DNA from 3 places in the Kosakonia sp. SMBL-WEM22 genome. Region 3 is predicted to be linked to each of the others. Evidence: predicted binding sites of a transcription regulator. Region 3 holds the regulator's gene; each other region holds the start of a gene.
The links. Region 3 encodes CRP, which controls carbon source genes, mostly activating them, when cyclic AMP is high. Its sites were predicted from a motif close to ATGTGANNNNNNTCACAT; they were not measured.

Region 1 (5,727 bases), 170 kb from region 3:
GGCGGTTCTCAACTTGCTCCGGCTGGTTGAGCGCCAGCACATTGAGCGCGGTATGGCTGCGCATCAGCTCTTCAACGTGGTTTTTCAACAGCGGGCCAACAACAATGCTTGCGCCATCCTGCTGTACCTGATTGAGGATCTGATCCATCGGCTGCGCGCTGGTGTCGTAGATTTTCAGCTCCGCGCCCGCGTTAGATTGTGCGGTAACAGCAACGGGCTGAGAGGTTGTGGTTTGTGGTGCCGTCGCCGCAGATGTTTGCTGCGAGTTGCCAGCAGGCTGCTCATTATTGGCGGCTGGCTGCTGTGCATTTTCACCAGGCTGCGCTTCCTCGGCAGTGGCGCTTTGCGCCGCGCTGTCCGGTGCCTGTACCGGCTGGGCATTCGGTGCGGTCAGGTCGGCGACATTCGCCTGCGAAGGGCTTACCACGTCAGACGTTGCGGCCTGCGCGACCTGCTGCGGAACCGCCGGGCCGGAGACCGGGGAAGCGCCGTTTTTCGCCGCTTCAAAACCCTGCTGGATGGCGCGACCAAACACCGCAGCCTGGCCGTTTAACGGCAGCAGCAGGGCGATTTTACTGGTCGATGCCGGTTTGAAATTTTGCAGATTGGAGAGCTGAGTCGGCAGCATTTTCGCCGCCGGGTTCTGCGGGTAGCGGGTCTGCCAGTCGCTGATACCGGCTTTCAGCATTTTGGCATCGTTGCGGTTGTCGAACCACATACGTTGCAGATCGAGCCAGCCCTGCAGTGTCACTTCATCGGCGTTGATCACCAGCGTTCTCGCCTGATCCTGGCTCATGGAGGAGAGTGCTTGCCAGGTGGCATCGATATTTTTCTGCTGCTCTTCCGGGGTTGTCAGCAGCGGCTGGCGGGCGATAAGCGCACGTAGCAGCGTCAGGGAGGGTTTACCCTGCGCGGCGGCAATGGCGATCTGCCAGTAGCGCGCCTGCTGGTTCTTCTCAAGCTCAGCGGGATCGATTTTATTAAGCAGCGCCTGCGCACCGGCTACATCACGCTGCGCCAGCTTCATTTCTGCGGCGAGCAGCGCGTACTCTTTACGCTGCGTGTCGTTCAGATCCTGCGGCAGCTGACCAAACAGCTCGTTGGCGTGCTGGGTTTTGCCCTCTTTGAGCAGTGCACGAATGGCGAGTAATTGCCAGTTGGTCTTGCTATCATCTGTGCTTTGCTGCATCTGATGCAGGTAGTAGGCAGAATCAGCCTGCGCTGAGCCCTCCATATGCGAGGTGCTCTGGTCTGTTGACTGTGTGCCGCAGCCCGCGAACAGCAGGGCGGCCAGCACCACAGGCAGGCAGCGCGTGGCTTTCGAACGAAGAAATTTTGACGGTAGCATACTGTATCCAGTGATATTTTTTACGCAGTGCTCAATATTAAATCGGCAATACGGATGAAACAATGAAACAACACGAATCGGCGGAGAATTCTCAAGGTCAGCTTTATATTGTACCTACTCCCATCGGGAATTTGGCTGATATTACCCAACGCGCATTAACCGTGTTGCAAGACGTTGATTTGATTGCCGCTGAGGATACCCGCCACACCGGTTTACTGCTGCAACATTTCGCCATCAACGCGCGGATGTTTGCCCTTCACGACCATAACGAGCAGCAAAAAGCGCAAATGCTGGTGGCAAAGCTGCAAGAGGGGCAGAACATTGCGCTGGTTTCAGATGCGGGCACGCCGCTAATTAACGATCCCGGCTATCACCTGGTGCGCACCTGCCGCGAAGCCGGTATTCGCGTTGTGCCGCTGCCTGGCCCCTGCGCGGCGATTGCCGCCCTCAGTGCCGCAGGGTTGCCCTCCGATCGCTTCTGTTACGAAGGTTTTCTCCCGGCGAAATCAAAAGGCCGCCGCGACGCGCTCAAAGCGGTTGAGGCCGAGCCGCGCACGCTGATTTTCTACGAATCAACCCATCGCCTGCTGGAGAGCCTGGAGGATATGGTCGCGGTTTGGGGCCCCTCCCGTTACGTGGTGCTGGCGCGCGAGTTGACCAAAACCTGGGAGAGCATTCAGGGCGCGCCGGTTGGCGAGCTGCTGGCGTGGGTGAAAGAGGATGAGAACCGCCGCAAAGGCGAGATGGTGCTGATTGTCGAAGGCCATAAAGCGCAGGAGGACGCGCTGCCCGCCGACGCGCTGCGCACGCTGGCATTGCTGCAAGCCGAATTGCCGCTGAAAAAGGCCGCCGCGCTGGCCGCAGAGATCCACGGCGTGAAGAAAAACGCCCTCTATAAGTACGCGCTGGATAACCAGGGGTAATACCGATGAGCCGCTATGTGCCTCCCTTTACCATCACCGCCGCGATCCTCAACCTATCGTGATACGCAGTTAATCCATATGGCGCCGCCCGCCTTACGGGTTGCGCACCTTATGGATGAGCTACTGGAATGGCTCGCCACCACGGATTTGCATCCGTTAGTCGCCAGTGCGTTCGTCGCCTTTATGCTCTCTGCGGTCAACGCGGCGCTGATCGAGGGGCTTAATCCGTCATTCAGCTTGTCGGATAACGTGTCGGAAGAGATGTCGGAGAAAATTATCTCTTGCAGCGAGGCGGAGCGCGCGGTGCTAAACCTCCTCAACATTCGGCCGGATCTCTCTGCAATGGCGCTCGCCGACGAATTGGCGGTAAGTGCGCGCACGGTGGAGCGCTACCTGCAATCGCTACAGCAAAAGGGAAAGCTGCTGCGTGTCGGCGCGAAGAAAGGGGGCTACTGGCAGGTCAAGTCACTCTAAAGAGCATCATTCCATCACCACCACTTAATCATCCTGCATTTAAAACACGCACTATAAAAAAGCATGGCCGGAGCCATGCTGATGGTGAGGTTTACACATTTTCTTGCGGGGATCAGGTCACCGGGGCCGGATTAAATACCGCCAGCTGGTTGTGCAATCCCCATTGATCGGAAAAGGTTTTTTTGCGCCCGCTGGCGACATCGAGAATAAAGTGGAACAGCTTCCAGCCCACCTCTTCAATGCTCTCTTCGCCGGTGGCGATGGTGCCCGCGTTAATATCCATCAAGTCATACCAGCGGTTTGCCAGCTCGGTGCGGGTCGCCATTTTGATCACCGGTACCGCCATCAGCCCGTAGGGCGTGCCGCGACCGGTGGTAAAGACCTGCACGGTAATGCCGGAGGCCACCTGCTGGGTGCCGCAAACGAAATCGCTGGCCGGTGTGGCGGCGTAAATTAACCCGCGTTTGGTCGGGCGCTGGCCGGGGGAGAGCACCTCGGAGATGGCGCTCTTGCCTGATTTGGCAATCGAGCCCAGCGCTTTTTCCACCACGTTAGCCAGTCCGCCTTTTTTGTTGCCGGGCGATGGGTTGGCGCTGCGGTCGGTTTTACCCATATCGAGGTAATTATCGTACCAGGCCATCTCTTCCAGCAGGCGTTTGCCCACCTCTTCGTTGATGGCACGCGGGGTGAGCAGGTGGATCGCATCGCGCACTTCCGTCACTTCCGAGAACATTACTGTGCCGCCGCAGCGGATCAGCAGATCGGAAGCAAAACCCACTGCCGGGTTAGCGGTCACGCCGGAGAAGGCGTCACTGCCGCCGCACTGCATACCCACCACCAGTTCAGAAGCCGGGCAGGTTTCACGTTTGCGCTGGTTGAGTTTGATCAGATGCCGCTCAGCGACCTGCAGAATATCATCCACCATCGAGCGGAAGCCCACGTGGTGTTCATCCTGCAAACGCACAATGCTTGCGCCGTCCGCCGGGATCGCCTGTACATCTTCCGTCCCCTGCAGCAGCCGCTCCGGCTGCAGCTTCTCACAGCCGAGGCCAATCACCATCACTTCGCCGCCGAAGTTCGGGTTCAGGGAGATGTTGTGGATAGTGCGAATTGGGATCACCGCCGCCGGGGCGTTGATCGCTACACCGCAGCCGTAAAGGTGATTAAGGCCAACCACGCCGTCGACATTGGGGTATTTCGGCAGCAGATCGCGCTCGATCAACTTCACCACATAATCCACCACCCCAGCGACGCAGTGTACGCTGGTGGTTAAGCCGAGCAGATTTTTCGTTCCGACGCTGCCATCCGCGTTGCGGTAGCCTTCGAAGGTATATCCTTCCAGTGGCGGCAAGGGTTCGGGCACTTTGGTCGCCAGCGGCAGGGTGTTGAGCGGTGGTGCCGTCGGCAGCTCAACAAGGGATTCATCGATCCAGCTGCCGCGGGGGATAGGGCGCACGGCGTAGCCGATCACTTCGCCATAGCGCACGATCTCGCCGTGATGAGGAATATCGACCAGCGCAACTTTATGCCCTTGCGGAATATGCTCAATCAACTCCAGACCATCCGGGAAGCGAGTTCCGGCTTTTAAGCCGTTGTCATTAACAATAATCGCGACATTATCGCTGTCGTGAACCTTAATATAAAACGCGCCGGGCACTTGCTCTCTTATTTCAATGTCGGACATTATTGATTTATCTCCCGCTCACTGTACGCTGCATCACTCACAATAGAAAAAAAGTTCTTTTACTCTGGAATTAATATTAGCAAGAAAAATCTTGTTTACTGGGAATAAGAATGTCAGGAGTTGGGTTATTAAAATGTGACACATATCACTTATTAACGCCGGGCCGCTTGCTGCGCGGCAGCATAATACAAGAAGTGTGCATCAGCGCCCAGCTTTATGTGCATATGCTCAAAATAATATTTTCGTGTAGCTAAAAAATTGAGCAAAGTTACAATGTGTGTATTCCCGGCGCTGTTTATACTGAGTGCTAATTAAATCTCTGTATCTGTTATCTGAATTAAATCTACGTCGTTAAATACCATCAGATAAACCACCAAAATAAATATATTTAAAAGTTAGCGGTGTCCGAGGAAATTAAAATGGCCATTGAACAAACCGTCGAAGCAAAACGGGCGATTCCTACCCGTTATTTAATTCTGCTGATTATATTTATTGTCACCGCAGTCAACTACGCTGATCGTGCCACGCTCTCTATTGCCGGAACCGATGTCGCCAAAGAGCTACAACTCGATTCTGTCTCAATGGGCTATATCTTCTCCGCCTTTGGCTGGGCTTACCTGCTAATGCAGATCCCCGGCGGCTGGCTGCTCGACCGCTTCGGCTCCAAACGCGTCTACACCTACAGCCTCTTTTTCTGGTCGCTCTTCACTTTCTTACAGGGTTTTGTCGATGTCTTCCCGCTCGCCTGGGCCGGGGTGTCGATGTTTATCATGCGCTTTATGCTCGGTTTCTCTGAAGCCCCCTCCTTCCCGGCGAATGCGCGCATCGTTGCGGCATGGTTTCCGGCGAAGGAGCGCGGCACCGCCTCGGCACTCTTTAACTCGGCGCAATACTTCTCGCTGGCGCTCTTCTCGCCGCTGCTCGGCTGGCTGACCTACACCTGGGGCTGGGAGCATGTCTTTACCGTGATGGGCGCGATCGGTTTCGTGCTCACCTTTGCCTGGGTGAAGTTTGTGCATAACCCCACCGACCATCCGCGTATGACTCGCGAAGAGCTGGAGTACATTGCACAGAACGGCGCGGTGGTTGATATGGACCACAAAAAAGCGGGCGATGATAAAAAAGCCGGGCCGAAGCTGGATTACATCAAGCAACTGCTGAGCAACCGCATGATGCTGGGTATCTTCTTTGGTCAATACTTCCTCAACACCATTACCTGGTTCTTCCTCACCTGGTTTCCCATCTACCTGGTGCAGGAGAAGGGGATGTCGATCCTCAAAGTGGGCTTTGTGGCATCT
Region 2 (5,727 bases), 2.2 Mb from region 3:
TTTTGCCACACTCTTTAACAGTCAATACTTGTATTGCCGCCTTTGTGCGGTGCATGCTATGTGACGACATCACAAAAATCGTTGAGGAACAAAGAGATGATTATTCTTGTTACCGGAGCAACCGCAGGGTTCGGCGAGAGCATTACTCGCCGTTTTATCCAAAATGGTCACCATGTGATCGCCACTGGTCGCCGTCAGGAGCGGTTGCAAGAGTTGAAAGAGGAGCTTGGCGAGAATCTTTACACCGCCCAGTTGGACGTACGTAACCGCGCAGCTATCGACGAGTTTATCGCTTCTCTGCCCGCGCAATGGCGCGAGATTGATGTACTGGTCAATAACGCCGGGCTGGCGTTGGGCATGGAGCCTGCGCACAAAGCCAACGTGGATGACTGGGAGACGATGATCGACACCAACAACAAAGGCCTGGTCTATATGACCCGCGCCGTGCTGCCGGGTATGGTCGAGCGCAATCGCGGTCATATCATCAATCTTGGCTCTACGGCCGGAAGCTGGCCTTACGCGGGTGGCAACGTCTATGGCGCAAGCAAAGCCTTTGTGCGCCAGTTCAGCCTCAACCTGCGCACCGATCTGAGCGGTACCGCGGTGCGTGTCACCAATATCGAGCCGGGCCTGGTTGGCGGCACCGAGTTCTCTAATGTGCGTTTTAAAGGCGATGACGATAAAGCGAATAAAACCTATGAAAACACGACTGCGTTGAGTGCAGAAGATGTGACTGAAGCGGTATGGTGGGTGGCGACACTACCTAAGCACGTCAATATCAACACACTTGAGATGATGCCGGTCAGCCAGAGCTACGCCGGTCTGAGCGTGCACCGCCAGAGCTGATGCTTCCTCCCGGCCTGCGGGCCGGGTCTGGGATGTATGCAGAAACAATGGTATGGTAGCCGGGTTAACCCTTTAAAAAGTCAGAGCGAATGGCCGTCGAAACGCAACTCAACCCTACGCAACCCGTTAATCAACAGATCTACAGCATCCTGCGACGGGATATTGTCCACTGCCTGATCCCACCGGGCACGCCGCTCTCTGAAAAAGAGGTGTCGGTGCGTTTTGACGTCTCGCGCCAGCCGGTGCGTGAAGCATTTATCAAGCTCGCGGAAAACGGCTTGATTCAGATCCGCCCCCAGCGCGGAAGCTACGTGAATAAAATTTCGCTAACACAAGTGCGCAACGGCTGCTTTGTCCGTCAGGCGATAGAGTGCGCCGTGGCCCGCCGCGCCGCGCAGATGATTGATGACAGCGCCTGTTATCAGCTTGAGCAGAATCTCCACCAGCAGCGGATCGCCATTGAGCGCAAGCAACTGAACGATTTCTTTGAACTGGATGATGCATTCCACCACAAGCTGGCGCTAATTGCTGATTGCCAGCTGGCGTGGGATACGATTGAAAACATCAAGGCAACGATTGACCGTGTGCGCTATATGAGCCTCGATCACGTCTCCCCCCCAGAGATGCTGCTGCGCCAGCACCAGGCCATTTTCGAGGCGCTGGAAAAACGCGATGCCGACGCGGTTGAGCATGCGATGACGCTGCATTTGCAGGAGATCAGCGAGTCGGTTAAAACCATTCGCCAGGAGAATCGCGACTGGTTTAGCGAAGAGTAGTCATCCTCCTCTCTCTCATCAGGTCACCTTTTTTGTCAGAAAAAAGTGTGACCTTGATCAAAAGCAAAAACTCATCATCTCAGTGGCGTATTTATAGGGCGTCCGTTTTGGGGCCATCTTCTGCCCCGGTTCGCTTTATGGATATTATCAAGGAGAAATCATCATGATGACTTATGACCGTAACCGTAACCCTATCACCACCGGCTCACGCGTAATGATTAACGGCACTGGACGCACCGGCAAAATTGTCGCAATTCACGCCGAGGGGCTAAGCGCTGAAAAAGTGCGCCGCAACAAAACGGTGGAAGTTGAAGGGTGTGAAGGCAAATTCGAGCCGGTAGAGCTGATTCGGCTCGGCCTGCACTGATCGGCAGAACGTGATGAAGATGAGTGCCGCCTCTGCGGCACTCATCATTTAATTACAGCCCTGCCGCGAAGTGTGCGACCGCCGCTTTTGCGCCTTTCGCCAGCAGCATCTCATACGCCTTCTGCACCTGCGCCACAAACGCGCGCTCTTTCGGCAAATCACGGCCAAAAATCGCTTCAATCCCCAGCAATGCCTCAATGCGCGCTTCGCCTTCTGCGCTACTGTTCACCGCCTTCTGGATCACCGCAAGCAGCGGATCGCATACCTCAATCGCCTGCCCCTGCTCGTCAACGCCGCCGACATAGCGCATCCAGCCCGCGATACCTAACGCCAGCAGTGAGTAGTCGCTGCCCTGCGCCAGGTGCCAGCGCACAGAATCGAGCATACGCTGCGGCAGCTTCTGGCTACCGTCCATGGCGATCTGCCAGGTGCGGTGGCGCAGCGCAGTGTTACTGTAACGCGCGATTAGCAGATCGGCGTAGTGCGGCAGATCCACGCCTTCAACTTTTAGCGTCGGCGCCTGTTCGTGCAGCATCAGCGCATGCGCCGCGCGGCGATAGTGTTCATCTTCCATGCACTCGTTGATGTGCTGATAGCCTGCCAGATAGCCAAGATAGGCGAGGAAGGAGTGGCTACCGTTCAGCATACGCAACTTCATCTCTTCAAACGGCACCACATCGCTTACCAGTTCTGCCCCCGCTTTTTCCCACGCCGGGCGGCCTGCGGCAAAGTTATCTTCAATGACCCACTGCCGGAAGGGTTCGCAGGCGACACCCGCCGGATCGCGCACGCCGGTAAGCTGTTCGATCTTCTCAAGGGTTTCAGCCGTAACGGCCGGGACAATACGGTCGACCATCGTGGAGGGAAAGGTGACGTTCTCTTCAATCCAGCGCGCCAGCGCGGCGTCCACCGTGCGGGCATAGGCACAGACAACGTTACGCGTGACGTGGCCGTTTTCCGGCATGTTGTCGCAAGACATTACGCTAAACGGGGGTAAACCTGCGGCTTTGCGACGAGAGAGCGCTTCGACAATCACCCCCGCGGCAGATTTTGGCTGATGCGGGTGTTGCAGATCGCCGGCGATCAACGGGTGCTCTAGCATCAGCTCCCCTGTCGCAGGCGAATGGCAGTACCCCTTTTCGGTGATGGTCAATGAGACAATCGCGACCTGCGGCTCACACATCGCATCCAGCACCGTTTCCAGCCCATCGACCTGCGCATGCAGCGCGCGCTTCGCCACGCCAACCACGCGCGCGGTCCACGCATCGGCGGACATCTCCGCCACGGTGTAGAGGTTATCCTGCTGTTTTAGATCGGCAATCTGCTGTTCGCCGCCGATGAGATTAACTTCACAGTATCCCCAGTCGCTGCCGTGTTCTGCGGCAAGAATATCGGTATACACCGACTGATGCGCGCGGTGGAAGGCGCCAAAACCAAGATGCACAATGCGCGCAACCAACTTGTTGCGATCGTATTGAGGTAGAGTGGCTTTTGCCGTTAACAGCCTGTTTTCCATAGTGAGACTCATCTTATTAAATGAAACAGTGGTTCACTAGATTAAGGCGTAGCGCAAACCCGACTATGATTTGCGACAGGCTTTGCTGACTACACCAACTAGAATGGTAACCAAATGTGTCTTAACACTGTATTAAAACAACTCAGACATAGCGGCGCGAGGCGACAGGCTGCGCTGCGCTTTTGCTCTGGTTCTGAGGCTCGGCTGCGTCTTCAAGAATACTCAAATCGCGGTCGCGCACTTCTGGCATCAATACAGCGGAAACGAGGCCAATAAGCGAGTAAGCCATTAACATCATCGCGATTGGCCACCATGAGCCGGTCATGTTACAGAAGATACCCGCCAGTACCGGACCGAAACCGACCGCTATCAGGCCGCCCGCCTCTTTTGAGATCGCCATACGCGTGAAGCGGTTACGCGAGCCGAACATCTCCGCCATGGTGATATTCTCCAGCGCGAACAGCCCCAGCACGGCAATATTATGGATAACGATGATCGACAGCATAATCACGCCGGGTGAGTAGGTTTTATCAACGATCACCGCCATCATGGGCCAGGCGAGAAGAATCGATGAAACCGAGAGACAGATATAGGGTAAACGGCGCCCCACTTTGTCCGACAACCAGCCGAGCAGCGGAATGGTGATAAAACCGATAATCGAGCTAATCATTAACGCATCGGTCGGTATGCGCTTCTCAAACAGCAGCGTCTGCACCAGATAGCCTGCAAGGAAAGTCTGAATCAAACCGGAGTTTCCCGCCTGACCAAAACGCAACCCCGTCGCCAGCCAGAACGTTTTACTAGCGAACATGGCACTCAGGCCAGTCTGCGCCGGGGCGATCTTCGCCGGGGAGTGCTCCCCTTCGTGCACCTGTTCAAACACCGGGCTCTCTTTCAGGTTAAGGCGTAACCAGATGGCGAACAGCATCACCACCACGCTGGCAATAAACGGCACGCGCCAGCCCCAGGCCAGTAGCGCTTCACGATCGAGGGCAAAAAACATTATCGCCCAGATGGCGGTAGCGCTCAGCGTACCGCAGTTGGTGCCCATTGCTACCAGCGAGGAGATGATGCCGCGCTTTCCTTTCGGCGCATATTCGGCAAGCATGGTGCCAGCACCGGAAATTTCCGCTCCTGCGCCAAAACCCTGAATGATGCGTAGCGTCACCAGCAGCACCGGTGCGAAAATGCCGATCTGCGCATAAGTCGGCAACACGCCAATTAAGGTCGTACAGATGCCCATCATGGTGATGGTAATGAAGAGCACTTTTTTACGCCCGATGCGATCGCCCATTTTGCCAAAGACAAATGCGCCGATAATACGGGCGATATAGCCCGCTCCATAGGTGCCCATCGCCAGGATGAGCGCCATCGCGGCGGACTGCTCCGGGAAGAAGATTTCATGGAATACCAGTGCCGCACCGAGGGAGTAGAGCTGGAAATCCATAAACTCGAGAGCCGTACCCAGCCAGCCGGACACCGCCGCCTTTACCAGGTCCGAGGTCGTTCTTTCAGCTTTTACGTCAGTCATAATCGCCTTCTCAATCGTGTTGAATGCGTACGCCTGCAACGCACTTATTGTTATTTAATTGAACGTTAATAAAACTTTGCAGCAGCGACGCTGGTCTTTTTCAAACAGTTCAATCGCATCGGTGACGTGGTGATACGCAAATTTATGCGTCACCAGTTTGCCTGGGTCGATAAGGCCGCGATCCAGCCAGTCGATAACCACCGGGAATTTATTGGCGTTGAGCCGGGAGGAGAAAATCGACAGCTCTTTACCGGTAATGCCCTGCTGAACAATGGTGCTGGGCTCGCTGGAAAACCCCATTATCACGATGCGCGCCGCAGGAGACGCCAGCGTTATCGACTCCTGCAAAATCGACGGATGACAGGCGGCATCTACAATCAACGTCGGTTTGATGCCAGCCTGCGCCAGCGCATCCGGCAGCGTTTGCTGGCTGTTGTTGATCACCCGATCGGCACCGCTGCGCTGCGCCATTGCCAGCCGCTCATCGATTCTGTCAACGACAATGACCTGCTGAACGTTGTAGACCCCCTTCAGTACCTGCAATGTGGTCAGCCCCATCGGCCCTGCGCCGTAAATCAGCGCCACATCCTTTTCGCGGGGTTGAACCTGGCCGGTGACATTCGCAGCGATGGTGAAAGGTTCAACCATCACGGCATCCTCATCAGAAATGGTGTCGGGTATGACCCAGGCG
Region 3 (5,727 bases):
CGGCCGACATTGTGCATGTTCCTTTTAACGATCTTCACGCGGTTAAAGCGGTGATGGACGATCACACCTGCGCCGTGGTGGTGGAGCCGATTCAGGGCGAGGGCGGCGTTACTGCCGCCACGCCTGAGTTTCTCAAAGGCCTGCGTGAATTGTGCGATGCGCACAACGCGCTGCTGGTGTTTGATGAGGTGCAGTGCGGGATGGGGCGCAGCGGTGAGTTGTTCGCCTATATGCACTACGGCGTGACGCCGGATATTCTGACCAGCGCCAAAGCCCTCGGCGGCGGTTTCCCGGTCAGCGCCATGTTGACGACGCATGAAATCGCCAGCGTCTTCCATGCCGGTTCCCACGGCTCCACTTACGGCGGCAATCCACTGGCCTGCGCAGTGGCCGGCACCGCGTTCGATATCATCAATACCCCTGAAGTGCTGAATGGCGTCAGTGCCAAGCGTCAGCACTTTGTTCAGCATATGCAAAAAATTAATGAGCAGTACGACCTGTTCAGCGATATTCGCGGTATGGGCCTGTTAATTGGTGCCGAGCTGAAACCGCAGTACAAAGGCCGTGCGCGCGACTTTCTGCATGCGGCTGCCGCAGCGGGCGTGATGGTGCTGAATGCCGGTCCGGATGTGATGCGTTTTGCGCCGTCGCTGATTATCGAGGAGCAGGACATCGATGAAGGGATGCAGCGCTTTGCGCAGGCCGTGGCGAGCGTGGTTAACGCGTAAGGCGTCGACGTAGCCAGATGCCATGATGCGGGCGCTGACGCCATGCCACCGACGAGATGGTGTGCATGGTGCTCAGATGCCCGAGGATGCGCTGCAGATGCTGCTCCAGCGTGCTCATTGGTCCATGGGTCAGCGTCTCCGGCCCTTCCATCACATTCACATCCCCGGATTCTCCCGGTCCGTCATACTCCAGCCGCTGCTGGCAGCGTTGCAGCGCAATTTCACATGACTCGAGATAGCGCTGCGCCAGATCCGGCGTCAGCATGGTGTGCTCGCGCGCCAGCGTCGTCATAGCGTTGATATGTTCAACAATAAACTGGCTGTGGGTAACCCACAGTTTCATATCGCTCAGGTAGCGGCTGTTAAAGCCGGGCTCCTGCATCGCCTGGTTGAGGGAGTTGAACAGGGCGTTATGCGCCTGGTTAACCTGCATACGCTGCCATGCCAGCGGCGTTGCTTCTGGATTGTTGCTGAGGATCAGGCGAATCGCATCCTGATAGGCCTCCAGCGCATCGTGCGCATTCTGGCGCAGCAGGCCGCTTTGCCACTGCGGCCACAGCCACACCATTCCGCCGAAAGCAATCAGGCAGCCAATCAACGTATCGACAAGCCGGGCGAGAATAAACTGATCGCCATTGAGCGTCAGGATTTGCAGGGTATAGACCGCCGTAATCGTAAAACCGACCGTCGCCCAGCCGTAGCTTTTGCGGATAATCAAATAGCTGCTCAGGGTGATCATCAGCATCGCCGCCAATGTAAAGCCGAGCGGCACATGAAAGTGCAGCGTCATACCCGCCACCACTAGCCCGGCCAGCGTGCCGGCGGCACGGTTGACGATGCGCACCCGCGTCGCGCCGTAGCCGTTCTGCGTTACCACCATCACCGTCATCATGATCCAGTAGGGTTTCGGCAGATTTAATGCGCTGCCCATCAGACTGGCGATGCTGAGCATCACGCTGATGCGCGCGGCATTGCGCAGGGCGGTTGATTTCAGCGACAGATAACTTTTCAGTGCCGGGATCAGCGGCAGACGCTCCTGCTTATCCTCCATCAAATCGCGAATATAGAGCGGGCGCTGGGTGCGCAGCACGCGGGCGATACGGCTAAAGTGCCAGGCGCAGAACTGCCCGACCGGATTATCCGGGTGCTGACGGGCAATTTTTTCCAGTGCGCCAACCTGCTTCTCCATGGTGAAGCGGGTCGGGTAGCGATGGTAGAGGATGTCATCCGCCAGCACGCGCAGGCGAGCTGCGACAGTTTGTGCATTCCAGCGAATCACCTGCTCGGCGTGGGTCTGTTCGACCAGTTTCTGCACCTTTTCCGGCTGATGCAGGCTGACAGAGATATGTTCCTGCAGATCCAACGCGACCTGGAAGACACGTAGCAGGCGCTTGTAGTCATTGTTCTGATTGGCTGCCAACATATGCAGCTGCTGGTAACACTGGCTAATCAGATCCACCGCTTTCTGCTGGCGGTCAAGCAGCGGCGGCAGCGCGGTTTCCGGATCGACATGCTGGGTTAACAGGCTATATTTCGCTTCGCAATACTCCGCCAGTTGCCGGTAGAGCAAACTGAGAGATTCACGCAGCGGCTGTTCGCGCCACAGCCAAAACCAGAACCAGTTAAAGAGCCCGTACCACAAGGTGCCGAGGGTGTAGATCAGCAGCGGCTCCCACACCGGCATGTTCCCGGCGAGGCTGAGGGTAAAAATGGCGGCAATGAGAGACGCGGGAAGCAAGCGGCCATGCAGCGCGCTGATTTCGCCCGTCACGCCCAGCAGCAGGGTTAACACCGTCATGATTACCGGTAGCGGAAGATTCTCTGCCAGCAGAAGCTGCACCGCCAGGCTACAGCCGGCAAACAGCGAGCCGCCGATAATCAGGCGTTTGAAGAAGCGTTTATGTGGGGTATCGAGACCCGCAATATTGCAGCAGGCGGGAACCAGCGAGAAGAGAAGCCCCTGTTGCAGATGACCAAGCAGCAGCCCAACCGCCACAGGCAGGCATAACACCAGCGTTTGTCGCAGTGCGTAGTTGATTTCGGGGTGGTAAATCAGCCTGCGCCACATGGGAAAACAAAAATGGCGCACCGCATGAGCGATGCGCCATTTTGCAGATTAACGCGTACCGTAGACGACGATAGTTTTACCGTGGGCGGAGATCAGGTTTTGATCTTCGAGCATTTTCAGAATGCGACCAACCGTTTCGCGGGAGCAACCGACGATCTGACCGATCTCCTGACGGGTAATTTTAATTTGCATACCGTCCGGGTGGGTCATGGCGTCCGGCTGTTTCGCCAGGTTCAGCAGAGTCTGAGCAATACGGCCGGTCACGTCGAGGAACGCCAGATTACCGACTTTCTCCGAGGTCACCTGCAGGCGACGCGCCATCTGCGAGGAGAGGCGCATCAGAATATCCGGGTTCACCTGGATAAGCTGACGGAATTTTTTGTAGGAGATCTCCGCCACTTCACAGGCGGTCTTGGCGCGAACCCAGGCGCTGCGCTCCTGACCCTCTTCAAACAGGCCCAGTTCACCAATAAAATCGCCCTGGTTGAGGTAAGAGAGGATCATCTCTTTACCCTCTTCATCCTTGATGAGCACTGCCACTGAGCCTTTAACGATGTAATACAGCGTTTCCGCTTTTTCACCCTGGTGAATCAGCGTGCTCTTCGACGGGTACTTATGAATATGGCAATGAGACAAGAACCATTCGAGAGTCGGGTCTGTTTGCGGTTTGCCAAGCACCATGCGCGATTATCCTCTGTTATAAGCTGGCTCCAGAAACGGCGTGAATCATTCAGCTTCTGGGGTTGCAATCAAAGCTTCCCAAGTCCCGGGAAGTGGACCGTCAGCGACATCTGCGGTCTCTAATGTATGATATCCCTTGCGTACATTCGTAACGTCAATGTTTCTCTGTAGCATGTAGACTGTTTTAGCATAGCTTTTGGCGCCTGTCTCCTGGTGTCTCGCTTCAGCATGACGCAGGTCGCCTTCCGTTGCGCGTTTTGTTATGTACGCGTAATCTGTGAAAAAATTTGCCATACCGGAGTGATGAAAATGCAGGCACGAGTGAAATGGGTGGAAGGGTTAACGTTCCTTGGTGAGTCCGCATCCGGCCACCAAATTTTGATGGATGGCAACTCCGGGGACAAAGCTCCCAGCCCGATGGAGATGGTCTTAATGGCCGCCGGGGGTTGCAGCGCGATTGACGTAGTGTCGATCCTGCAAAAAGGGCGTCATGACGTCACCGATTGCGAAGTGAAGCTGACCTCCGAGCGCCGGGAAGAAGCGCCGCGCTACTTTACCCATATCAACCTGCACTTCATCGTTACCGGCAAAGCGCTGAAAGACGCTGCGGTATCCCGCGCGGTCGACCTCTCGGCTGAGAAGTACTGCTCCGTGGCGCTGATGCTGGAAAAAGCGGTTAAGATTACCCACTCCTACGAAGTGGTAGAAGCCTGATAAGCTCGCCCGGCGGCGCTTTCCGCCGGGTTATTTAATCTTTTTACCTTCCATCAGCCGTTGCACCAGCGGCGTCATAATCAGCTCCATCGCCAGCCCCATTTTGCCACCCGGCACCACCAGCGTATCCATGTGCGAGATAAACGAGCCCTGCAACATCGCCAGCAGCCACGGATAGTCGATCCCCTCCAGATTGCGGAAATGAATCACCACAAAGCTCTCATCCAGAGAAGGGATGCCTTTGGCGGCGAAGGGGTTGGAGGTATCGACGGTAGGAACGCGCTGGAAGTTGAGATGAGTGCGGGAGAACTGCGGCGTGATGTAGTTGATGTAATCCTCCATTGAGCGCACTACCGAATCCATCACTGCTTCCCGGGAGTGACCGCGCTCGCTGGTGTCGCGGATCATCTTCTGGATCCACTCCAGGTTAACAATCGGCACCACGCCCACCAGCAGATCGACGTGACGCGCCACATCGTGCTGCGGCGTCACCACACCGCCGTGCAGCCCTTCGTAGAAGAGCACATCGGTCGGTTCCGGCAATGGCTGCCATGGGGTAAAGGTTCCTGGCACCTGATTCCACGGCACGGCTTCATCGTAAGTATGGAGATATTTCCGCGCCTGGCCCTGGCCGCTCTGGCCATACTCGCTGAAGGTCTGCTCCAGCAGGCCGAAGTCGTTCGCTTCCGGGCCAAAATAGCTGATGTGCCGCCCAAGATCGCGGGCTTTGCGGATCGCCATGTCCATTTCCGGACGGGTATAACGATGAAAGCTGTCGCCTTCCACCTCCGCCGCGTGCATGTTGAGTTGGGCGAAGATCTTACGAAAGGCGAGGCTGGTGGTGGTGGTTCCCGCGCCGCTGGAGCCAGTGACGGCGATGACCGGATGTTTGGCGGACATAGCAACTCCCTGAAGAAAAGCTGTTGTTCAGTATCAAAGCCGCCCGGCACCCGGTTAGTCGTGGAACTGCCCGCGCGGCATAATGTTCACCGTTTCGTGCAGCTCTGACCACACCAGTACGGCCTCGCCGCGCTGCAATTGCCGTTTTACGTCGGCGACCTTTTGCTCAAGTGAACGCTCATGTTCACCATAATCGGTGCCTTCGCGCAAGACAAAGCTCTCAATCAGATTGTCGAGCGTGTCGGCGTCGACTTCTTGCCACGGAATAATCATGATGCTCCCAGATAAGCGGATAACCAGTCCGGAATGCGCGTTTCAAGCCACATCTCCGGGCGACGCAGCGTGCCGCCGACAAAGCCGACGTGCCCGCCATGTTCCGTCAATTGATACTCAATATTAGCGGGTAATTGCGCAAGATCGGGAATGACGTGATGATCCATAAACGGATCGTCCTTGGCGTGAATGATAAGCGTCGGTTTACGAATCTGCGGCAGCAGCGGCATAGCACTACAGCGGCGATAGTAATCAAGCGCATCGTCGAAGCCGTGGATTTTTGAGGTAATCACATCATCAAAATCGCGGATGCGCCGCATTTTACGCAGCACCTCCATGGTGGTTGGCAGCGAACCGGGATAG

Region 1: garD (galactarate dehydratase) is a predicted target of CRP. The motif match lies at 4,563-4,580, and genes of this name have one in related genera.
Region 2: ydfZ (putative selenium delivery protein YdfZ) is a predicted target of CRP. The motif match lies at 1,668-1,685, and genes of this name have one in related genera.

The regions. Positions count from the first base shown of each region.
Region 1 is NZ_CP051488.1:4,365,425-4,371,151, reverse strand. It holds gene HF650_RS20960 (penicillin-binding protein activator) at 1-1,348, opposite strand, end outside; gene rsmI (16S rRNA (cytidine(1402)-2'-O)-methyltransferase) at 1,411-2,271, shown strand; gene HF650_RS20950 (HTH domain-containing protein) at 2,383-2,745, shown strand; gene garD (galactarate dehydratase) at 2,858-4,429, opposite strand; gene HF650_RS20940 (MFS transporter) at 4,849-5,727, shown strand, end outside.
Region 2 is NZ_CP051488.1:2,298,293-2,304,019, reverse strand. It holds gene ydfG (bifunctional NADP-dependent 3-hydroxy acid dehydrogenase/3-hydroxypropionate dehydrogenase YdfG) at 97-846, shown strand; gene HF650_RS10955 (GntR family transcriptional regulator) at 936-1,622, shown strand; gene ydfZ (putative selenium delivery protein YdfZ) at 1,786-1,989, shown strand; gene HF650_RS10945 (fructuronate reductase) at 2,042-3,505, opposite strand; gene HF650_RS10940 (MFS transporter) at 3,648-5,036, opposite strand; gene HF650_RS10935 (Zn-dependent oxidoreductase) at 5,091-5,727, opposite strand, start outside.
Region 3 is NZ_CP051488.1:4,535,237-4,540,963, reverse strand. It holds gene HF650_RS21900 (aspartate aminotransferase family protein) at 1-728, shown strand, start outside; gene HF650_RS21895 (YccS/YhfK family putative transporter) at 718-2,796, opposite strand; gene crp (cAMP-activated global transcriptional regulator CRP) at 2,845-3,477, opposite strand; gene HF650_RS21885 (OsmC family protein) at 3,787-4,191, shown strand; gene HF650_RS21880 (phosphoribulokinase) at 4,222-5,091, opposite strand; gene HF650_RS21875 (YheU family protein) at 5,146-5,364, opposite strand; gene HF650_RS21870 (hydrolase) at 5,361-5,727, opposite strand, start outside.